2 regions of the Mesorhizobium australafricanum genome follow, and region 1 is predicted to be linked to the other one. Evidence: riboswitches for the same ligand, from Rfam matches in the RefSeq annotation. Region 1 holds a riboswitch; the other holds the start of a gene.
The links. A riboswitch is a leader RNA that binds a small molecule or an ion and turns the genes downstream of it on or off. The one in region 1 is predicted to bind thiamine pyrophosphate.
Positions count from the first base shown of each region.

Region 1 (5,762 bases):
AACCTTTGGTGCCGATTGACGGCGTGATCATCGCAAGAATCGAACTTTCAGCTCGGTGATTTGACAGTCTTCCGGCATTATTTAGCTCACACCTAAAAAGAATCGGGTCAACGAATGGCGTACGTATGGTGCGGTATGGGTGAGCCGCACGTCATATCCGCACTGGTAGCAAATCGTGCTGAACTGGCGGGTGCAGCTCTCACATCTGGTAAAGCCAAGGCCGAAGCGATCGGCGCCCAGATCGCACACGTTGACGCAGTGCTGTTCCTGTTCGGATATCGCGGCGATCCGCGCGACATCAAGCCCAAGGGCAAGCACTCTATATCTTCAAGCGGCGGGAGCTGCCGCGCCTCATGGCGCAAGTCGGACCGCAAGGAACCAACCGGGAAATCGCCCTGCGCGTCATCGAGGCGAAGGGATGGGATGCCGGCGACCGCACTTTGGTCGCTAAGGTGGCGAGTGCCATAAGAAGTTCCAAGAATTGGGACCGTCGCCGAAGAATGAACGCCCTTTAATTGGCTGCGCCGCCCCTGTTCGGTCGCAAATACATAGCCTTCAATATCAGATAGAGCCCCTTTCGGTCGACGGCACCGCCCAATAGGTAATTGAGCAAATCGTGGCGCATATCGGCCGTCATCGGTTGGCGGTATGGGATGGCTCGGTCCGTACGATTTCTTTCGAACCAATTAATAATTAGGAGGCAAAAATCGAGCGCAAGGATAGATTCCCTCCCGTCGATTAGGTCCTGCCTAGCGGTGGCTTTCTGCTCGTCGCTTCCTTTGAAATCGTACGGCACGTCCTCATTATATTCGTGGTCGAAGAAATTGCCCAAGAAGGGCTCTGAATTCAGATTAAAAAGGAGCAGGGCACAAATTTTTACGTGAGACAGCCGCGTCGTTTTTTCAGAGGTTTCCTCTGAAAGCCATTGCTGGTTGTCGGCCACCCACTGAGCGTGAATCTGCTTTGTGACGTTCGGAATGAAATGGGCTTCGAGTCCATGCACTTTGAAATTGGCGTAACAGAACTCGCGGAAAGCGTAGTTGAAAGATTCGTAGTCGGCGAGCCATTCATCCAACTTATTTTCATCGAACGGAATCATACAGGCGAGAACTCCAAGCCCCAAAGCAAGAGGGCGAAGGTTGGTAAACCTTCGCCCTCTAAAAGGAAATAAAAAAACGGGGTTACGCGGCGGTTTTCACCGTCTCGTTTACCAATTCGACGGTAGACACATACCCGAGGGTTTTGTCAGGATCCGATTTGATAACGGCGCGACCATTTTCGTACAGCTTTTTAAATCTGGAAATGTCGCGCGGAAGGGCGCACCGTTCAGCGCTCTTCGGCAAGCCTCTCTCTGGCATCATCGTTCTCCCGGTCCTGTCCCTAGCTTGGGCCGTCTGTCGTGGCGGCGCCATACAAGCAACGCACATATTTGTCAATTTTCGGCAAATATGCAACGTGCATTTAGACGCATTTGAAATGCGTTGGCCGTCATTTGGTTGCCGTTTCGACGATTATCGATGCGAAAAGCGATTAAATTTTGTCCACGTTTCGCTGCCAATATCCAGTCCACACTCGGCTGATTGGGTGATTAAGCGAGGCGTGGCCGAAAGCTTCTTCTCCCCGCCTGCGACGCGCTGAGATCGGCACCCATCATCAAGTCAGCGGTCGCTATCTTCATGCGACGGCGAGATACTGCTCGCCATTGCTTACAACGGCGGTTGTCCTCACGCCATGCCATCTCTGCTGCGTAGGCAAGCGTCCCCGTGGCTGGTCTCGGGCGTGCGATTTGTCGCAGCCATGTGCGCGAACTTTTCCCGCAGTTTGATCAGCAGACGATCAGCGCTGCGGCCTGAAGGCGCTTGACAAAGCGGCGCCGGCCCGGTCAGTTTGAAAGCATTCACCAGGGGAGTCCCGGCAAGGGGCTGAGATACTGCTGGCTTTTGCGGCGCAGTGACCCGTTGAACCTGATCCAGTTCATACTGGCGTAGGGACGGTGCAAGCGCTTGCGGGAGATCATGCCCGAGGACCTGTCTCATGCAGCAGGTCGAAGCGTCCTTTCATCCTTCCGGCACAGAACTGGGTCTCCAATGCAACGAGCAAAGGAGCCTCAAATGAATGCCTTGACCCCCACCGTATCGACCGGGCCGCTGCCGGCCTCGCGGAAGATCCACAAGTCCGGCGTCCTCCATCCGCAGATCAGGGTGCCGATGCGCGAGATCGCCGTTCACCCGACTGCCGGCGAGCCGCCGGTGACGGTCTACGATCCGTCAGGCCCCTATACCGACCCCGCGATCGAAACGGACATCGAAAAGGGCGTTGCCCGGCTTCGCCAAGACTGGATCGTGGCGCGCGGCGATGTCGTGCCCTATGACGGCCGCCATGTCAGGCCGGAGGACAACGGATTTGCGACAGGCGAGCGCCTGACGCAGGAATTTCCGATCCGCAACCGTCCGCTGAGAGCCAAAGCCGGCAAGGCCATCACCCAGCTTGCCTATGCGCGCGCTGGCATCATCACGCCCGAGATGGAATTCGTCGCCATCCGCGAGAACCTTGGCCGCGAGATGCTGCGGAGCAAGCTGCAACAGGATGGCGAGGCGTTCGGCGCATCGATCCCGGATTTCGTCACACCGGAGTTCGTGCGCGACGAGGTGGCGCGCGGCCGCGCGATCATTCCTGCCAACATCAACCATCCCGAAAGCGAGCCGATGATCATCGGCCGCAACTTCCTGGTGAAGATCAACGCCAATATCGGCAACTCCGCCGTCACTTCCTCGATGGCCGAAGAGGTCGAAAAGATGGTCTGGGCGATCCGCTGGGGTGCCGACACTGTCATGGACCTCTCGACGGGCCGCAACATCCACAACATCCGCGAATGGATCGTGCGCAATTCGCCGGTGCCGATCGGCACGGTGCCGCTCTACCAGGCGCTGGAGAAGGTGGGCGGTGTCGCCGAGGATCTGAGTTGGGAAGTCTATCGCGACACGCTGATCGAGCAGGCCGAGCAGGGCGTCGACTATTTCACCATCCATGCCGGCGTGCGGCTGCATTACATCCCGCTGACCGTCGACCGGGTCACGGGCATCGTTTCTCGCGGCGGCTCGATCATGGCGAAATGGTGCCTGCACCATCATCGCGAAAGCTTCCTCTATGAGCATTTCGAGGAGATCTGCGACATCGCCAGAGCCTATGACGTCTCCTTCTCGCTCGGCGACGGGCTTCGTCCCGGCTCGATCGCAGACGCCAATGACCGAGCCCAGTTCGCCGAGTTGGAAACGCTTGGCGAATTGACGAAGATCGCCTGGGCAAAGGACTGCCAGGTGATGATCGAGGGCCCTGGCCATATTCCCATGCACAAGATCAAGCAGAATATGGACAAGCAGCTCGCCGTCTGTGGCGAAGCGCCATTCTACACGCTGGGGCCGCTGACCACGGACATAGCGCCGGGCTATGACCACATCACCTCGGGAATCGGCGCCGCCATGATCGGCTGGTTCGGCACGGCCATGCTCTGCTATGTGACGCCGAAGGAACATCTCGGCCTGCCGGATCGCAACGACGTCAAGACCGGCGTGATCACCTACAAGATAGCCGCGCATGCCGCCGACCTTGCCAAGGGGCATCCCACGGCGAAGATCCGCGACGACGCGCTTTCGCGGGCGCGGTTCGAGTTCCGCTGGGAAGATCAGTTCAACCTGTCGCTGGATCCCGAAACCGCGCGCTCGATGCATGACGAAACCTTGCCCAAGGAAGCGCACAAGGTGGCGCATTTCTGCTCGATGTGCGGACCGAAATTCTGCTCCATGCGCATCTCCCACGACATCCGCGCCGAAGCCCAGAAGGAGGGGATGGCGGCGATGGCAGAGAAATATCGCGCGGGCGGCGATCTCTATATGCCCGTCGAAACGCTCGGGGCAGAAAAACAGGCTTTGGCGCAGAAAGATCAGGGGGCGCACTGAGCCATGGGCCGTGTCCTTATCAAAGGCGCCGGTGTGGCAGGCCTCACCGTCGCCCATGAACTAGCCGCTCGGGGTGCGTCCGTCACCGTTGCTGAAATTCAAAGCCAGATAGGCGGCAATGCCTCCTGGCTCGCCGGCGGCATGCTGGCCCCCTGGTGCGAACGCGAAAGCGCCGAGGAGGCGGTTGTCACGCTCGGCAAAGTTTCGGCCGACTGGTGGGAAAGGACGCTGCCCGGGCTCGTGACGAGGGCCGGCACTCTCGTCGTCGCCCATGCGCGCGACGCCTCCGAGCTCGCCCGTTTTGCGGCTCGTACGCGCAATTGTGAATCCGTCGACGAAGAGGCGATTGCCGCCCTCGAACCCGATCTTGCCGGTCGCTTCCGCCAGGGCCTGTTCTTTGCCGGCGAGGCTCATCTCGATCCCCGTCGGGTTCTCGAAGCGCTGGCCGACAAACTGCGCGCGATGGGAGTCGTCTTCCTTTTCGAGGTGGGCGAGGTGGCCCTTTCCTGCTTCGATCAGGTGATCGACTGCACGGGCATCGCGCGAGCCGACGACGACTTGCGCGGTGTGCGCGGCGAAATGCTGATCCTCCACACGCGTGAGGTCTCGCTTGCCCGCCCGGTGCGTCTGCTTCATCCGCGTCATCCGATCTATGTCGTGCCGCGGGCCGATCATCACTTCATGGTTGGCGCGACGATGATAGAGAACGACCACGACGGACCGATCACCGCCCGTTCGCTGATGGAGCTCCTCAATGCGGCCTACGCACTTCATCCGGCGTTCGGTGAGGCCGAAATCGTCGAGACAGGCGTGGGAGTGCGCCCGGCCTATCCCAACAATCTGCCGCGGGCGAAGTGTTGGAAGGACGGCACGATCACGATCAACGGCCTTTACCGGCACGGCTTCCTGCTTTCACCGGCCATGGCCGAACAGGCTGCTGGCCTTCTCTTCAATTCATCTGCCGATAATTCATCTGCCGGCCTGGAGTCTAAAAATGAAGCTGATCGTCAACGGCAAAGCGCTTGAAGCCAAGGCGGCGACGCTCGACGCCCTTTTGAAGGAGCTGGACTATGAGGGCGGCTGGCTCGCCACCGCGCTGAACGGCGATGTCGTGCCCGCGGCCGGACGGGCGGAATTCCGGTTGAGCGATGGCGACCGGGTCGAAATCCTGTCACCCATGCAGGGAGGCTAGCCGATGTTCGATCTTTTGGGGACAAAGCTGGCGTCGCGCCTGCTGCTGGGCACAGCCCAATATCCTTCGCCGGCGATCCTTGCCGATGCGGTCAAGGCGTCGGGGACCTCGGTGGTGACCGTCTCGCTGCGCCGGGAAATGGCCGGCGGCAAGGCCGGCGAACAATTCTGGTCGCTGATCCGCTCGCTCGGTGTGAAGGTATTGCCCAACACCGCCGGCTGCCATTCGGTCAAGGAAGCCGTGACGACAGCGAAGATGGCGCGCGAGGTCTTCGACACGTCCTGGATCAAGCTCGAAGTGATCGGCAACCACGACACGCTGCAGCCCGACGTCTTCGGCCTGGTCGAGGCCGCACGCATCCTGTGCGAGGGCGGCTTCAGCGTATTCCCCTATACCACGGACGACCTCGTCGTCGCCGAGCGACTGGTGGAGGCAGGCTGCAAGGTCCTGATGCCGTGGTGCGCGCCGATCGGTTCGGCCCTCGGGCCGGTCAACATCATGGCGCTGCGCTCGATGCGCGGGCATTTCCCCGACGTTCCGTTGATCGTCGATGCGGGGCTCGGACGGCCGTCGCACGCCGCGACGGTGATGGAGCTCGGCTTTGACGCCGTGCT
Region 1 is NZ_JAVIIT010000011.1:97,410-103,171, forward strand. It holds gene RFM98_RS21125 (Fic family protein) at 1-19, shown strand, start outside; gene RFM98_RS21130 (hypothetical protein) at 512-1,099, opposite strand; TPP riboswitch at 1,893-2,009, shown strand; gene thiC (phosphomethylpyrimidine synthase ThiC) at 2,112-3,956, shown strand; gene thiO (glycine oxidase ThiO) at 3,960-4,982, shown strand; gene thiS (sulfur carrier protein ThiS) at 4,951-5,148, shown strand; gene RFM98_RS21155 (thiazole synthase) at 5,152-5,762, shown strand, end outside.

Region 2 (5,762 bases), on a different contig from region 1:
GCCGCACACCGCCGGCATCCGGCGCCAGCTCGCCGGTCAGCATCTTCAGAAGCGTCGTCTTGCCGGCGCCGTTCGGTCCGACCAGGCCGACCCTGTCGCCGCGCTGGATGCGGGTCGAGAAACCCTTGACCACGGTGAGGTCGCCAAAGCTCTTGTCGATGCCCTTGGCCTCGACCACCAGCTTGCCCGATTCGGCGGCATCGCTCGCCACCATAGTCGCGGTGCCTTCGGCGCCGCGATGGCTGCGGAAGCGCTGGCGCATGGATTGCAATTCGCCGAGGCGGCGCATGTTGCGCTTGCGCCTGGCCGTCACGCCATAACGCAGCCAGTGCTCCTCCCGCACGATCTGGCGGCCGAGCTTATGCTGCTCGCGCTCTTCCTCTTCCAGCACCTGGTCGCGCCATTCCTCGAAATGGGCAAAGCCCTTGTCCAGCCGGCGGGTCTCGCCGCGATCGAGCCAGACCGTGGCGCGTGTGACGCGCTCGAGAAAGCGACGGTCGTGCGAGATCAGGATCACCGCCGAGGAGGTGCGGGCAAGTTCTTCTTCCAGCCATTCGATGACCGACAGGTCGAGATGGTTGGTCGGCTCGTCGAGCAGGAGGATATCGGGCTCCGGCGCCATGACGCGGGCAAGGGCGGCGCGACGCGCCTCGCCGCCGGAAAGGTCGTTCGGCCGCTCCTCGCCGGTAAGGCCGAGATGTTCCATCAGATAGGTGGCGCGATGCGGATCGTCGGCCGGGCCGAGGCCTGCCTCGACATAGGCGCGCACGCTGGCAAAACCATCCATATCCGGCATCTGCGGCAGATAGCGGACCGTTGCCGAAGGCTGGCGGAACACCTCGCCGTCCTGCGGCTCGATCATACCGGCGGCGATCTTGAGAAGCGTCGATTTGCCCGACCCGTTACGCCCGACCAGCGCGATCTTCTCGCCGGCGGATGCGCTGAGTGCCGCACCGTCGAGCAGCGGCGTGCCGCCGAAGGTCAGTTTAATGCCGTCGAGATTGAGGAGTGGCGGCGCCATGTCAACTTTCTGGAAATGTCAGCTTTCAGGAAGGGGATAGGGGTGGGCCAGAAGCATCGCCCGACCGCGCTCAAGCGCGACGCCAAGCCGCCCTTTGACCTCGTTTGATATAGTGAGCGAGGAGCCGAACGCCACCTCGACGCGGTCGAGCGGCCATTTGGCGCCGGTGACCGTCAAGCCCGAAAGCTCGGAGAAGCCGAGCACCGAAAACAAGGTGCCGTCATCATAATCGAAGCTGGCCTTGCCAGGCAGGATGGGAACGCCCTCCTGCGCGCCGCTGGTCAGCAGCACTCGCGTGCCGGCAGCAGCCAAGCGCAGGGCCAGCGCCAGATGCAGGAACGCATGGTCGGCGCGCTTGCCGCCAAAGGCGCCGGCAAGCACGAGACTGGTGGCGCCGCGCTGGAGTGCTTCCGCTATGGCGAGCTCGCCATCGGTCATGTCCTTCTCGGCCGGAAAGACCTTGCGCGGCACGGCGGCCAGATCTTTCGGCAGGTCCGCCGGCACCGAATCGAAATCGCCGACCCAGAGCTCCGGCACCAGGCCAAGCAAGCGGGCATGGCCGATGCCGGCGTCCGCGGCGATGACGCGCGAAGCCTCGATCTGGCGTTCGAGCCGGGGCGTGCGGATGAGCTCGCCGCCAAGCAGGATGGTGAATGTGCCCATGGCCGTGGCCCTTACCAGCCCGCCGCGCGAAACGGAAGCCGGCCGCAGATGTCCGGCAAACTTCCGCTTGCGCGCTGCTTCGGCCGGGCCTATCTGTCGAAACGCTCTAACGGGGTGCCGGACGTGATCCGGCTGAGAGGCGAAAAGCCAACCCGCTGAACCTGATCCGGTTTGTACCGGCGGAGGGATTAGACGTTTCGGACCATCCGGCGCCTCAATTCCTTGTCACTCGAACGAAGGAGGCGCCGATGCGCGCGATGTTGTCCAAGCTTATTCTCGCAACTGGCCTTGTTTCGCTTCTGGCAGGCGTTGCGCCTGCCACCGCAAAGGACAAGCTCACCGTCTATACCTATGAAAGCTTCACGGCCGACTGGGGCCCCGGACCGGCCGTCAAGAAGGAATTCGAGGCCGAATGCGGCTGCGATCTCGAATTCGTCTCGGTGGCCGACGGCGTCGCCTTGCTCAACCGCGTCAAGCTGGAGGGTGCCAGCACCAAGGCCGACATCGTGCTCGGCCTCGACACCAACCTGACCGCAGACGCCAAGGCGAGCGGCCTGTTTGCGCCGCATGGCGAAGTGTCCGGCATCAATGTGCCCGGCGGCTGGAAAGACGACACTTTCGTGCCCTTCGACTACGGCTATTTCGCCGTCGTCTACGACACCGAGAAGCTGAAGACGCCACCGAAGAGCCTGAAGGAACTGGTCGAGGGCGCCGGCACGGACAAGATCGTGATCCAGGATCCGCGCACTTCGACGCCGGGCCTCGGCCTGCTTCTGTGGGTGAAGTCGGTCTATGGCGACAAAGCACCCGAAGCCTGGGCAAAGCTCAAGCCGAAGGTGCTGACGGTGACGCCGGGCTGGAGCGAGGCCTATGGCCTGTTCACCAAGGGCGAGGCGCCGATGGTGCTGTCCTATACCACCTCGCCGGCCTACCACATGGTGGCCGAGAATACCGAGCGCTACCAGGCGGCCTCCTTCGAGGAAGGCGAGTACCTGCAGATCGAGGTCGCCGGCATCACCACGACGGGTGCTGCGAACCCGCTGGCGCAAAAGTTCATCGACTTCATGACCGGGCCGAAATTCCAGGACGTCATTCCGGAAACCAACTGGATGTTCCCGGCCGGCAAGACCGACAAGCCGCTCAACCCGGCCTTCGACAAACTGGTCAAGCCGACCAAGACCTTGCTGTTCACCCCGCAAGAGGTCGCGGCCAACCGCAAGGCGTGGGTGGATGAATGGCTGGCGGTGATGAGCAAGTAACTGGTCTTGGTTATCATCCTTCCAAGATGATTGCTCTACGGCGCCCCCCTCTGTCCTGCCGGACATCTCCCCCTCTAGGGGGGAGATTGGCTGGCACGCCGGCTTTCGCCAATCGGCGACATTGCAGGCAAGAGTGGGGCGTCAAAGCTGCTGATCTCCCCCCTAGAGGGGGAGATGTCCGGCAGGACAGAGGGGGGCGCGAAGGAACGCTAAGCTTCCCAAGTCAAATGGTGCAGCGTGCATTCCGCCGCTCGCCCTGACTCCCGCATCACCGCCGGCGTCGCCGCGCTTGCGGCCATCGCTGCGCTCATCGGCGGCGCTTTCGCCGGTCTTGCCCTCGAAGGCGCGCATGATCTCTCGGGCGCTGCCGCTGCCTTCGACGGCTACCTCTTCCGCATCGCCCGCTTCACGCTGTGGCAGGCGCTGCTGTCGACGCTGCTGTCGGTCGCGCCGGCGCTGCTGGTGGCACGCGCCTTGTCGAGACATCCGGCCTTTGCCGGCCGCCGCCTGATCCTGCAACTGTTCACGGTGCCGCTGGCCCTGCCGGCAATCGTCGCCGCGCTCGGCATCCTGGCGCTCTATGGCCGGGCCGGGTACTTCGCCGGCGTCTTCGCCGCGCTTGGCGGCGGGGAGTGGCCGGGGATATACGGCCTCTCCGGCATCCTTGTCGCCCATGTCTTCTTCAACCTGCCCTTGGCCGCGCGCCTGTTCCTCGAGGCGTTGGGGACCATTCCCGCTGACCAGTGGCGGCTGGCGAGCCAGCTTGGCATGGGCGCCCGGCCAGCCTTCCGGCTGATCGAATGGCCGGTGCTGCGCGCGGCGCTGCCGGGGATCGCGGGGCTGGTCTTCATGCTCTGCATCACGTCCTTCACCATCGTGCTGACGCTGGGCGGCGGTCCGGCGGCGACGACGCTGGAGGTCGCCATCTACCAGGCGCTGCGCTTCGACTTCGATCCGGCGCGCGCCGTGGTGCTGACGCTGCTGCAGGTCGCGCTGACCTTCATCGTGGTCATCGTGCTCACGCGGCTTGGCGCCAACACGGTCGGCGATGCCAACCTGCCGGTGGCGCCGCGCCGCTACCTTTCGGCGGGCAGGGCGGAAAGCATGCTGAACGCCGGCCTTATCGCGCTTGCCCTGCTATTCGTTGCCGGACCGATGGTGGCGACCGTGCTTTCAGGTCTGGAGGCCGATCTCGGCCGGCTGGGGGGTGAAGCGGCGGTGCGTCGCGCCACCCTCACCAGCGCGGGCCTCGCCTTGCTGGCGGCGCTGCTCAGTGTGACGTTGTCGCTGGCGCTGATCGCGGCGCGGCGCGCGCTGGCCCTGCGGCGCAGCCCGGGCAGCGCCATGGGCCTACTCGAACATGCCGCCGACACCGGCGCCGGCTTCGTGCTGGTCGTGCCGCCGATCGTGCTCGGCGCCGGCTGGTTCCTGGCGCTGCGCGGGGTCACCGATGTCTTTGCCATCGCGCCGATCATGGTCGTCGCCGTCAACGCGGTGATGGCGATGCCCTTCGCCATCCGGGCCATTCGCCCCGCCTATGACGCGGCCAGCGAACGCCACGAGCGGCTTTGCCTGGCGCTCGGCATATCCGGCTGGACCCGGCTGCGCCTGGTCGACTGGCCGTCGCTCAGGCGGCCTTTGGCCACCGGCTTTGCCTTCGCCATGGCGCTGTCGCTTGGCGATCTTGGCGTGATCGCGCTGTTCGGCAGCGATTCCGTGCAGACCTTGCCCTATCTTCTGCTGGCGCGCATGGGCAGCTACCGGACGGCCGATGCGGCGGGACTTGCCTTGCTGCTCGGCCTCGTCTGCCTGATGCTGGTGATCGTCGCGGACTGGTTGGGGCGGGAAGGAAGGTCATGACGACGACCATCTACGGCACCGCCGCGCAAAAGGGCCTCGCTGTTGCGCTGGATGGCGTCTCGTTCAGCTATGGCGAGGCGTCCTTCCGCTTCGACGCCGAATTCGCCGCCGGCAGGATCACCGCCATCATGGGACCGAGCGGCTCCGGCAAGTCGACGCTGCTCAATCTGATAGCTGGCTTCGAAACGCCTGGTACAGGCAAGGTGCTGATCGGCGGCATCGATCTCGGCAACGCGCCGCCTTCGGCGCGGCCGGTGTCGATGGTGTTCCAGGAAAACAACCTGTTTGCGCATCTTTCGGTCGCAGCCAATGTCGGGCTCGGCCGCTCGTCCTCGCTGAAGCTCGGTGACGCCGATCGGGCGGCGGTCGTCGAGGCGTTGGCGCGGGTTGGCCTGGCGGGCAAGGAAAAGCGGCTGCCGCGCGAGCTTTCCGGCGGCGAGCGGCAGCGCGTGGCGCTGGCGAGAGTGCTGCTGCGCGACCGGCCGGTATTGCTGCTCGACGAACCTTTCGCGTCGCTCGGCCCGGCGCTGCGCGACGACATGCTCGACCTTGTCGCCGGCATCCATGCCGAGCGCAAAATGACGGTGCTCTTCGTCACGCATCAGCCCGAAGATGCGCGTCGCATCGGCCAGGACGTCGCATTCCTCGATGAAGGCACGATCGCGGCGACCGGCCCGGCCGATGATTTCTTCGATCGATCTGGACCGGACGCCTTCCGGCGCTATATCGGCGATCGAGGCGGCACCGTTGCCGGATCACAACACATTGCCCGGAAGCGGACATAATTTGCGGCCAAACCGGCGATGGGTGATCCGGCGTTTGCTTGCCTTGTCCGGGGGAGTGTGGCTAGGTCCGGCCATGCTGGTTCCGGGTGGGCCGTGATTTGCCGAAAGATTTCGAAAGGAAGCCGATCTGTCGACCGGCGCTGAGAAGGTGTGGATGAGGCCGCTGGCACGATT
Region 2 is NZ_JAVIIT010000031.1:1,627-7,388, reverse strand. It holds gene RFM98_RS30495 (ABC-F family ATP-binding cassette domain-containing protein) at 1-1,021, opposite strand, end outside; gene RFM98_RS30490 (thiamine diphosphokinase) at 1,040-1,684, opposite strand; TPP riboswitch at 1,785-1,889, shown strand; gene thiB (thiamine ABC transporter substrate binding subunit) at 1,942-2,943, shown strand; gene thiP (thiamine/thiamine pyrophosphate ABC transporter permease) at 3,181-4,803, shown strand; gene thiQ (thiamine ABC transporter ATP-binding protein) at 4,800-5,588, shown strand; gene RFM98_RS30470 (M48 family metalloprotease) at 5,743-5,762, shown strand, end outside.
Region 2: it holds a riboswitch for thiamine pyrophosphate, as region 1 does, so the genes downstream of both, thiB (thiamine ABC transporter substrate binding subunit) here and thiC (phosphomethylpyrimidine synthase ThiC) in region 1, are expected to answer to the same signal.